Regions from separate parts of the Salinispora sp. H7-4 genome, predicted to be linked through region 1. Evidence: riboswitches for the same ligand, from Rfam matches in the RefSeq annotation. Region 1 holds a riboswitch; the other holds the start of a gene.
The links. A riboswitch is a leader RNA that binds a small molecule or an ion and turns the genes downstream of it on or off. The one in region 1 is predicted to bind cobalamin.
Positions count from the first base shown of each region.

Region 2: it holds a riboswitch for cobalamin, as region 1 does, so the genes downstream of both, H0524_RS06425 (prenyltransferase/squalene oxidase repeat-containing protein) here and cobN (cobaltochelatase subunit CobN) in region 1, are expected to answer to the same signal.

Region 1 covers NZ_JABZED010000004.1:54,992-59,886, reverse strand. The annotation lists gene H0524_RS05460 (hypothetical protein) at 1-241, shown strand, start outside; partial or broken gene H0524_RS05455 (IS110 family transposase) at 308-567, shown strand; gene H0524_RS05450 (HAD domain-containing protein) at 590-1,069, shown strand; cobalamin riboswitch at 1,188-1,318, shown strand; gene cobN (cobaltochelatase subunit CobN) at 1,699-4,895, shown strand, end outside.
Region 2 covers NZ_JABZED010000006.1:18,228-23,122, reverse strand. The annotation lists gene H0524_RS06435 (CbiQ family ECF transporter T component) at 1-707, opposite strand, end outside; gene H0524_RS06430 (hypothetical protein) at 745-1,632, opposite strand; gene H0524_RS06425 (prenyltransferase/squalene oxidase repeat-containing protein) at 1,629-3,074, opposite strand; cobalamin riboswitch at 3,209-3,347, opposite strand; gene H0524_RS06420 (hypothetical protein) at 3,436-3,927, opposite strand; cobalamin riboswitch at 4,025-4,172, opposite strand; gene H0524_RS06415 (SCO5389 family protein) at 4,340-4,732, shown strand.

The DNA of each region.
Region 1 (4,895 bases):
GTTCGTCGCCAGCCGGACCGGGGTCGAGTTCTACCTGGAGCCGGAGACGACGGCGACGGACACGACGGTGGTGGCGATCGCGCACGACGGCGAGTGGATCCGCCGCCGTACCGGGTCGCCGCGGGTTGCCGCGTCACTCGCCCGCCGGCTGGCCCTGCCGCTGTACGAGGCAGCCAAGATGGGCTATCCGGAGCGGATGCGCGCCTGGAACCGGGCCCACCCGGAGCGGCGCCTCCGGTAGCCGCCGTGACCGTTACCTTTTTGATCGTCCCCACCCGGGGGCCCTCGGTCACCCGGCCCGGTATGACGATCCGGCAGCAGCATCCGCGGCGAGCACCCACCGCGAGGCGGCAACAAAACCTCAAACGAGCGTTCTTCCTCGCCGCGTTCGCAGCCCTCACCGACCCCGTCAGCCGCGCCTACTACGACCGCAAACGCGCCGAAGGCAAACGCCACGACGCCGCCCTCATCTGCCTCGCCCGACGCCGCTGCAACGTCCTGTTCGCCATGCTCCGCGACAAGATTCCCTACCAGCCAAGACCAATCGTCGCGGTCACCCCCGGCTGACCACATCAGGCAAAATCCGCAGATGACCCGGCCCCTGCTCCTGCTCGACGTCGACGGTGTCCTCAATCCCTACGGAACTGTTCAACCACCGGCCGGCTACACCGAGCACCACCTGTTCCCCGACGAGGAACCCGTCCGTGTCAACTCCGCACATGGCGCCTGGATCACCGAAGCGAGCACCGTCCTGGACGTCGCCTGGGCCACGGCCTGGAACGACGAAGCCAACCAGCTCCTCGCACCGCTACTGCACATCACCTCCCTGCCCGTGATCACCATGCCAGCCGCACCGTTCCACCCCAGCGACAAAATCCCGCTCATCGCCGCCTACGCCCAGCAACGGCCCGCGGCATGGATCGACGACCTCCACACACCCCAAGCCCACACCTGGGCCGCGACCCGCACCAGCCCCACCCTGCTGATCACCCCCGACCCAACGATTGGCCTGACCCGTGACGCCATCGACCACATCATCGTCTGGGCCAAAGCCCTCGATGCGCGTTGACAAACCCATTAGGGACACCCCCGGGGCGGCGGCTCCGGGACTGGTCGACCGCTGCTCTGCCCTCGTTTCGTTGACCGGGACGTATTGGTGTGGCAGAGTTCGCGGCCGGACGGCAGTGAAGGAAGCCGGTGTGAATCCGGCGCGGTCCCGCCACTGTCACCGGGGAGTGATCCCCCTTGTGGAGCCACGACCGTGCGTCGCGCGGTTGGAAGGCCGGGGGTGAGCGTCGATCCGGGAGCCAGGATACTTCGGCCGTCGGTGCACCCCAGGGCGTGGATACCCGAGGAGGACCCGATGACGTGTAGCGTCCCATCCATCGACAGTTGTCGCATCAGTCTGGCCGGCGGCGGTATGCCCGCCACCGGTCCGCGGCCCGACCCCGCCGCGATTGGTCCCGCTGCCGCGATTGGTTTCGCCGCCGCGACGGGTCCCGCCGCCGAGAACGTCCCTGCTGCCGTGCGGGGGGGCCGCCGTTCTCGGCCCTGCTGCCCGCGGTTGATCGCCGCCTGACGCGCGCCCGGTCGGCCCGCCCGGTCGGGTGGCCCGAGACGGTGCCCGCGAAGCCGAATCACCTCCCGCTTCACTGATCGCCCGCGCCACAACGTGGGCGTCACTCTCCGGAGTTTGCTGTGCGCATTCTGCTGCTCTCCACCGCCGACACCGACCTGCTCGCCGCGCGGGCCAGCGGGGCCGACTATCGCCTGGCCAACCCGAACCGCGTGGCCGTCGACGGCGTCCCGGAACTGCTCGACGGCGTGGACCTGGCCGTCGTACGCCTGCTCGGCGGTCGGGCCGCATGGCCGGACGGACTGGCCGCGGTCCTCGCCGCGAACGTGCCGACGGTGGTGCTGGGCGGGGAGAGCGTCCCCGACGCCGAGCTGACCGCCGCCTCCACCGTGCCCGCCGGTGTCACCACCCAGGCCCTGTCCTACCTGGTCGAAGGGGGACCGGAGAACCTGGCGCAGCTGGCCCGGTTCCTCTCCGACACGGTGCTGCTCACCGGCGCGGGGTTCGCGCCCCCCGCACCGACCCCGGCGTACGGGATGCACGGTGCCCGGTCGACCAGCCCGGACCGGCCGACCGTCGGAATCGTCTTCTACCGGGCGCACGCGCTCGCCGGCAACACCGCCTTCGTGGACACGCTCGCCGACGCCGTGGAGGCCGCGGGAGGAAACGCGGCGCCGATCTTCTGCGGCTCGCTGCGCGGGCTGACCGCCGGCGCGGGCCCACTGGAACTCTTCGCCCGCTGCGACGCGCTGCTGGTCACCGTACTCGCCGCCGGGGGCACCGTGGCCACCGACGCGGCCGGCGGTGGCGACGAGGACGCCTGGGACGTGGGCGCGCTGGCCGCCCTCGACCTGCCGGTCATCCAGGCGCTCTGTCTCACCAGCACGCGGGAGCAGTGGGCCGACAGCGACGCCGGGTTGTCCCCGTTGGACGCGGCGATGCAGGTGGCGATCCCGGAGTTCGACGGGCGGATCGTCACCGTGCCGTTCTCGTTCAAACAGCTCGACGCGGACGGGCTGTCGGTCTACGCGCCGGACCCGGAGCGCGCCGCCCGGGTGGCCGGAATCGCCGTCCGGCACGCCCGGCTGTGGCACCTGCCGAACGCCGGCAAGCGGGTGGCGGTGGTGCTCAGCTCGTACCCGACGAAGCACTCCCGGGTCGGCAACGCCGTCGGCCTGGACACCCCGGCCAGCGCGGTGCGGCTGCTCGCCGCGCTCGCCGCCGCCGGCTACGACCTCGGCGCGGCGCCCCTACCGGACGACGGGGACGCCCTCATCCACGCCCTCATCGCCGCCGGCGGCCACGACGTCGAGTGGCTCACCCCCGAGCAGCTCGCCACCGCCAGCGCACGGGTACCGCAGGAGACGTACCGGCGGTGGTTCGACCAGGTGCCGGCGCAACTGCGCGCAGACATGGTCCGCCACTGGGGGGAGCCGCCGGGCGAGCTGTACACCGACGGCGGTGGCCTCGTCCTGGCCGGCCTGCGGTTCGGCAACGTGGTCCTGCTGATCCAGCCGCCCCGCGGCTTCGGGGAGAACCCGATCGCCATCTACCACGACCCGGACCTGCCCCCGAGTCACCACTACCTGGCCGCGTACCGGTGGCTGGCCGCCCCCGCCACGGCGGGCGGCTTCGGCGCGGACGCCGTGGTGCACCTGGGCAAGCACGGCACCCTGGAGTGGCTGCCGGGCAAGGGCCTCGGGCTGGCCGCCGACTGCGCTCCGGACGCGGTCCTCGGCGACCTGCCGCTGGTGTACCCGTTCATCGTCAACGACCCGGGGGAGGGGACGCAGGCCAAGCGCCGCGCGCACGCGGTCGTCGTCGACCACCTGGTGCCGCCGATGGCCCGCGCCGAGACGTACGGGGACCTGGCGAAGCTGGAGCAGCTACTCGACGAGTACGCCACCGTGCAGGCGCTCGACCCGGCGAAGGTGCCCGTCGTCCGGGGACAGATCTGGGAGCTGGTGCGCACCGCGGAGCTGCACCACGACCTGCACCAGTCGGAGATGCCGGCCGCCGACGACTTCGACGACTTCGTGTTGCACCTCGACGGCTACCTCTGCGAGGTCAAGGACGTGCAGATCCGCGACGGCCTGCACGTGCTGGCCGAAGCACCTGGCGGCGAGGCGCGGGTCAACCTGGTGCTCGCCGTGCTGCGCGCCCCACAGGTGTGGGGCGGGACCCGGGCCCTGCCCGGCCTGCGGCAGGCCCTCGCCGCCAGCTACGGCCTGGACGAGTCCGCGTTGCTCGCCGCGCCCGGAGCCCGGGTGCGGGTGCCGGCCGCGCTGACCGACGCGGCCGGTGGGCCGGCCGGCACCGCCGCCGACGCCGTCGACCTGATCGAGGGTCTGGCCCGGCGCCTCGCCCTCGGGATGGAGACGCTCGGCTGGCCCCCCGACCGGGTGGAGGAGGTCGTCGTCGAGGTCACCGGCCGGGCGATTCCGGCAGCCGCCGCGGTGCTGCGCTTCGGCGCCACCGAACTGGTGCCGCGGCTGGAGCGCACCACCGACGAGCTGGCGCACACCCTCGCCGCCCTCAACGGGCGGTTCGTGCCGCCCGGCCCGTCCGGGTCACCCACCCGGGGCCTGGTCAACGTGCTGCCCACCGGTCGCAACTTCTACTCGGTCGACCCGAAGGCGATCCCGAGCCGCAACGCCTGGGACGTCGGCGTGGCCCTGGCCGACTCGCTGCTGGCCCGGCACCTCGCCGACACCGGGACGTACCCGCGCTCGGTCGGGCTCACCGTGTGGGGTACCAGCGCCATGCGCACGCAGGGCGACGACATCGCCGAGGTGCTCGCGTTACTCGGCTGTCGACCCACCTGGGACGACCGGTCCCGACGGGTGACCGGGGTCGAGGTGGTGCCCCTGGCCGAGTTGGGACGCCCCCGCATCGATGTGACCGTCCGCATCTCCGGCTTCTTCCGGGACGCCTTTCCGCACGTGGTGGCGCTCATGGACGACGCGGTACGACAGGTGGCCGCGCTGGACGAGTCAGCCGCGGACAACCACCTCCGGGCGCACGTGGCCGAGGACCTGGCCGGGCACGGCGACGAGCGCCGGGCCACCGCGCGGATCTTCGGATCGAAGCCGGGCGCCTACGGGGCCGGGCTGCTTCCGCTGATCGACGCCCGGAACTGGCGCAGCGACGCCGACCTGGCCGAGGTGTACGCGGTGTGGGGCGGCTACGCGTACGGGAGGGGGCTGGACGGCCGGGAGGCCCGCACCGACATGGAACGCGCCTTCGCGCGGATCGCCGTGGCGGTGAAGAACCAGGACACCCGGGAGCACGACATCGTCGACTCCGACGACTACTTCCA
Region 2 (4,895 bases), on a different contig from region 1:
CGCGAGTCCATCGCCGCGGCCAGCGCCAGCGACCGGTCCAACGCGTCGGCCAACACCGGCAGCGCGACCCCCCGGAACGCCCGCGTCCCCCGCCCGGACGCACCCCGCAGCCGGCGGGCCCGCCGGACCCGCAGCACACTCTCCACCAGCTGCGGGGCGACCGACAGGGCGACCACCACCGCCGTGCCCACCGCATACAACGCTCCCGGTACGGCCTTGAGGAGCCGCTTCGGGTTGGCCAGGGCGTTCGCCGCCCCCAGGCAGATCAGCATCGTCGCCAACCGCAGCCCGTCGTAGAACCCACCGAGGACCTGCTCGGCGGCGACCGGCCCGAGCAGGCGGATACCCGCCGCCCACTCCGGCAGCGGGATCTCCGGCAACCGGACCAGCACGTACTCGCCCTGCCCGCCACCGAAGACGATCCGGAACACCACCCGCATCGCGACGATCACCACACCGAGCCAGACGTACATCCGGAACGCCAGCGCCCAGGGGGCGTGCCCGCGTCGCTGCACGACCACCAGCGCGGCGACCGCGACCAGCAGGGTGAGCCCCAGCGGGTTGGTGGTGTGGCTGGCCGCGGTGGCCAGCCCGAGCGCCCACAGCCACCAGGCGCCCGGGTGTAGCCCGCGGGGCAGGCGCCAGGCGGACCAGCGGGCCGACCACCGATCGGCGGCCGTGGAGCGGTCCACCGCGGCGTCAGTCATCCGGGGATCGGCGGTCGCGGGGCGGTCCACCGCGGCGTCAGTCATCCGGGTCGGCGACCCGCCGTCGTCGGGCGGCGACCAGGCCCCCGGCGGCGAGTGTGGCCAGCAGCAGCACCCCGACCAGCGTGCCCAGCGGCACGCCCCCGTCCTCGCGGGCGGCGACGGCGTCGGTCAGCACGGGCTCGTCGGCGGAGCCCGGCCGCGTGGCGGCGGCAGCGGTCTCCGGGGACGGGAAGCCCGCCGCGCTGGCCGACGGCGCGGCGGTGGCCGAGGTCGACGGGCCAACGGTGGTCGGCCCGCCGGTTGCCCCGGGCTGACCACCGTCGGCGGGTGGCGGCGCGCCAGCACCGCCCGCCGGCGGTGGTGCCACCGGTACGTCGCTCGCCGGTGGTGGTGCCGGCGGTGCCGGTGGCGAGGCGGGCGGCGGCGGTGCGGGGCGGCTCGGGGTGACCCCCGGGCGGGGCGCGTCGTCGGGGCGGTTGAGGGAGAACGACCAGCCCTCGAAGCTGCCTGCCGGGGGCGTACGGTTCAGCACCCCCTTGTCGCTGTAGGTCCAGTTGCCCCCGTTCGGGGCGTGCCAGTACGACCAGTAGGCGCTGGCCGGCGGCGTGTCGACGCACTTCTCCGCGCCCGCCGACGGTTTGCCCTCGATCCGGCAGATGAATCCCTCGCCCCAGCGCAGCGTGCCGGTGATCTGGAAGCCGGCGCTCTTCAGCGCGGCCAGCCCGGTGGCCTGGCTGCCCGGGGCGCAGCGGACCACGGTCCCGCCCCCGAGTTCGTTGAAGTCGACCACGACGGTGACGCCGGAGGCGTCCGGGCAGTAGCCGGCGGACCCGGCGGCCGCCGCCGGGCTACCCGGCCCGATCACCGAGCCGGCGGCGACCAGGGCGATGGCCGCGGAGCCACGGAGCGTCCTGCGGCTCAATTCGCCCGCCGACGGCCGAGGATGAGCAGCCCGACGCCGCCACCGAGCAGCAGCACCGCGAGCAGCACGTAGCTGGTGATCGCGGCGCCGGTGGTCGGCAGCCCACCCGGGCTGGAGGTGGTCGGCGTGGGAGTCACCGGAGCGCTGGCGGTCGGTGACGCGGCGGGGGGCTCCGACGGGGCGGTCCCGGTGGCGCTCGGTGTCGGGCTGGCGGTGGCTGTGCCGGTCGGCGTCGGCGATCCGCTGGCGGTCGGCGAGGCGGTGGGGGAGGCGGTGCCGGTCGGGGTGGGCTGCCCGGTCGGCGGCGGGTCGAGGCCGATCCGACCCAGCGGCACCTGGGCGAGCCCGAGCAGGGCCTGGGCGGTGGCGCGACGCCACTCGTCCCGGCTGCCGTCGCCGAGTCCGTTCTCGACGACGGCGGCGAGCCCCTCGGCGTTGTAGGCGATGGCACCCGCCTCCGCGGCAGCCGCCCCGCCGTTGGCCCCGGTTACCTGCAAAGCGGCCAGCGCCACCGCCGCCTCGGTGGCCTCCGGGTCGCGGCCGGCGGCGGCGAGAGCCTGCCCGGCCAGGCCGGTGCTGTTGGAGTTCTTCCCGGCGGTCGGTCCGGAGCCCGCGAACGACCCGTCGGTGTGCTGCTGGGACACCAGCCAGTCCGCCCCGGCGGCGGCCGCGTCGGCGGCGTCGGCGGCGCCGTCCTCGGCGGCGCTCAGCAGTGCCTGCACGGCCATCGCGGTCGAGTCGACGTCGAGGGCGGCGTCGGGTTGGTCGTCGCAGGACGGTGAGGGCCCGTCGGCGGTGTCCGGGTAGAGGCGGAAGCCGCCCGCCGCGCACTGCTGCCGGATGAGGAAGTCCACCACGTCCTGCGGTACGCCGCCGCTGCGGGTCAGGCCCAGCACGGCGAAGGACTGGTCGAAGGTGTTACTGGGGGCCAGGCCGGCCTGCGCTCGGGGCCGGTTGGAGAGCCGTCCCCGCTGGTGGTCGGTGTCCGCTCCGGCGATCAGCGACAGGGTCTCGGCCCGCAGGTCGTAACCGCCGAAGTCGGTGGGGTCGGCGTTGGCGGCGGAGGCGGCGTAGAGCAGTTTCGCGGTCGCCCCGCCGTCGGTGACGTCCTCGGTGCTCCAGTTGTCCCAGCTGTTGTAGGCGCGCACGTTCGCCGCGACCTGGGCGGTCGCTGCCTGCCGGGTCGACGGGTCGACCCCGGTGGCGGAGAGGGCGAGGAGACCGTCGATGGTCAGCCCCCAGTCCCCCGCCTCCGGGTTGAACGGGCTGGGCAGGACGCCGTCGGTGAACTCGTCGGCCAGCCAGGACGCAGCGGCGCGGGCCGCGGCGGCGTGGTCCGGGTCGGGTGCCGCCCCCACGGTTGGGGGAGCGGCGGCCACCGCGGCGAGGGTGGTTGCCGCGGCCACGCCGAGACCGGTGGCGAGGCGCCGGGACAGGGCCATGAGGGGTGCCTTTCGTAGCGGAGGGTGAGCTCCGGCAAGCACCCCGGGGAACGAAAACCCCGCTCCGCGTGCTGCGGTGAGCGGGGTGGACGGACCTCGGCCTTGACCGGACTTCACCCTGTAGACCTCGACAGTGGAAGCCGCTCGTCCCGGGCGGGGCATTCCGGCTCGCGAGAGGGTTCTCTCGCTCACGGCTGCGGGTCAGCGCCGGCATCGCACCGGCTTCCCCCCACACAGGACTTATGCAGTTGTGCCCGGTGCGCACCGGGCGCCCGTCACCGTATCGCCCGGGCGTGCGACGACGCCAGAGCCCGAGACGAGCACCCAGGTGCGCCCCTGGTCACACCGTCGGTGCGGTGGCTCAGGGGGCGGGGATGCTCGGCGGCTCGCTGGCGCCGTAGGACCAACCCTCGACGCTGCCCGGGGCCGGGTCGTAGTTGAGCACGCCCTTGTCGCTGTATTCCCAGTCACCGCCCCGGGGCGCGTGCCAGTACGACCAGTACCCGCTGGCCTGCGGGGTGTCGATGCAGGGCTCGACGTCCGGGGTGGGCAGTCCACCGAGTCGGCAGACGAAGGCCAGGCCCCAGCGGAGGGTGCCCTCGACGGCGAAGCCGGCGTCCTGGATGGCGGCCAGCCCGGTGTCCGGGTCGCCGGGGGCGCACGCGACCTCGACGTCGCCGCCGAACGCGGTGAAGTCGATCACCACGGTGACGCCCGAGGTGCCGTCGCAGGCGTCGGCGCGGGCGGCCTGGGGTGCGGGCTCGACAGCGGTCAGGGCGATCCCGGCGACGGCGGCGGCCAACAGGCCGGCGACGCGGGTGCGGAGGGTGGTTCGGAGGTGGGACACGACCATCAGGAGTGCCTTTCCGCCCTGCGGTCGTCAGAACCCAGCCGATCGCTGCTGGTCAGCGTCGGGTCGGGGCCTCCGACCCGTGGGCCACGACGGGTGGATAGCAGTGCGCGAGTGTGGCGGGTATTCGGGCTCGCCGTCGGGATGCACCTCGACGGCCTACCGTTGCGGGCCAGCGCCGGATTGTGACCGGACTTCCCCCGCACAGACGCGGTGGTTCAGTTGTCGCGACAGTCTGGGGCGGCGCGAGCAGCGCTGTCAAATGCCCCGGGACGGGCGCATGTCCTGAAGACCGCGCATCGGGTGAATCCGACCGAGCCACGCCATCCGGCGTCATTGACGCGGTGGACGTCGCGTGGTGTGCTCAGCACGCAACGGTAATGAAAACCACGATCATTATCAACTGAGGAGGATCATGTCTCTCACCGTGCCACCGGACCTGCTGCGCTCCGCCGAGTCGGGCCCCGTTGACGACGGCGCCTTCGTCTCCTGCGTCCGCGACTCCCTGCCGTACGCCTGGCAGACCGTCAGCCGGGTGGCGGCGGAGCTGGCGTCCTCCGACGCCGAGTTCGCCGACAACGTCGTCCCGCCGCCGACCGAGGAGGAGCGGGGTCAGCTCCTGCGTGCGCTGGCCAGTGACGCCATCCGGTCCAGCCTCGAGCGTCACTTCGGCGTCAAGCTGGCCTTCCAGAACTGTCACCGGGTCGCGGCGTTCCGGCACTCCGTAGTGGACTCGGAGACCTACCGCCGCTTCATCTCCGTCCGCGGTCAGCTACTCAACCAATCTCCCGAGCTGCGCAACTGTTGATCCGGCTACCGCCCGGCGACCGGCGGGTTGATCCACCCCCGTCGGCGTCGGGCACCCCCGATCTTCGCAGTAGCCTGACAGTGCGGCGCTCGTCCGCGGCGAGAGTAGTGACTGGTGCATGAAGTCGCCGATCGCGGTGAAGGCCGCACCCTCGCGCACCGTC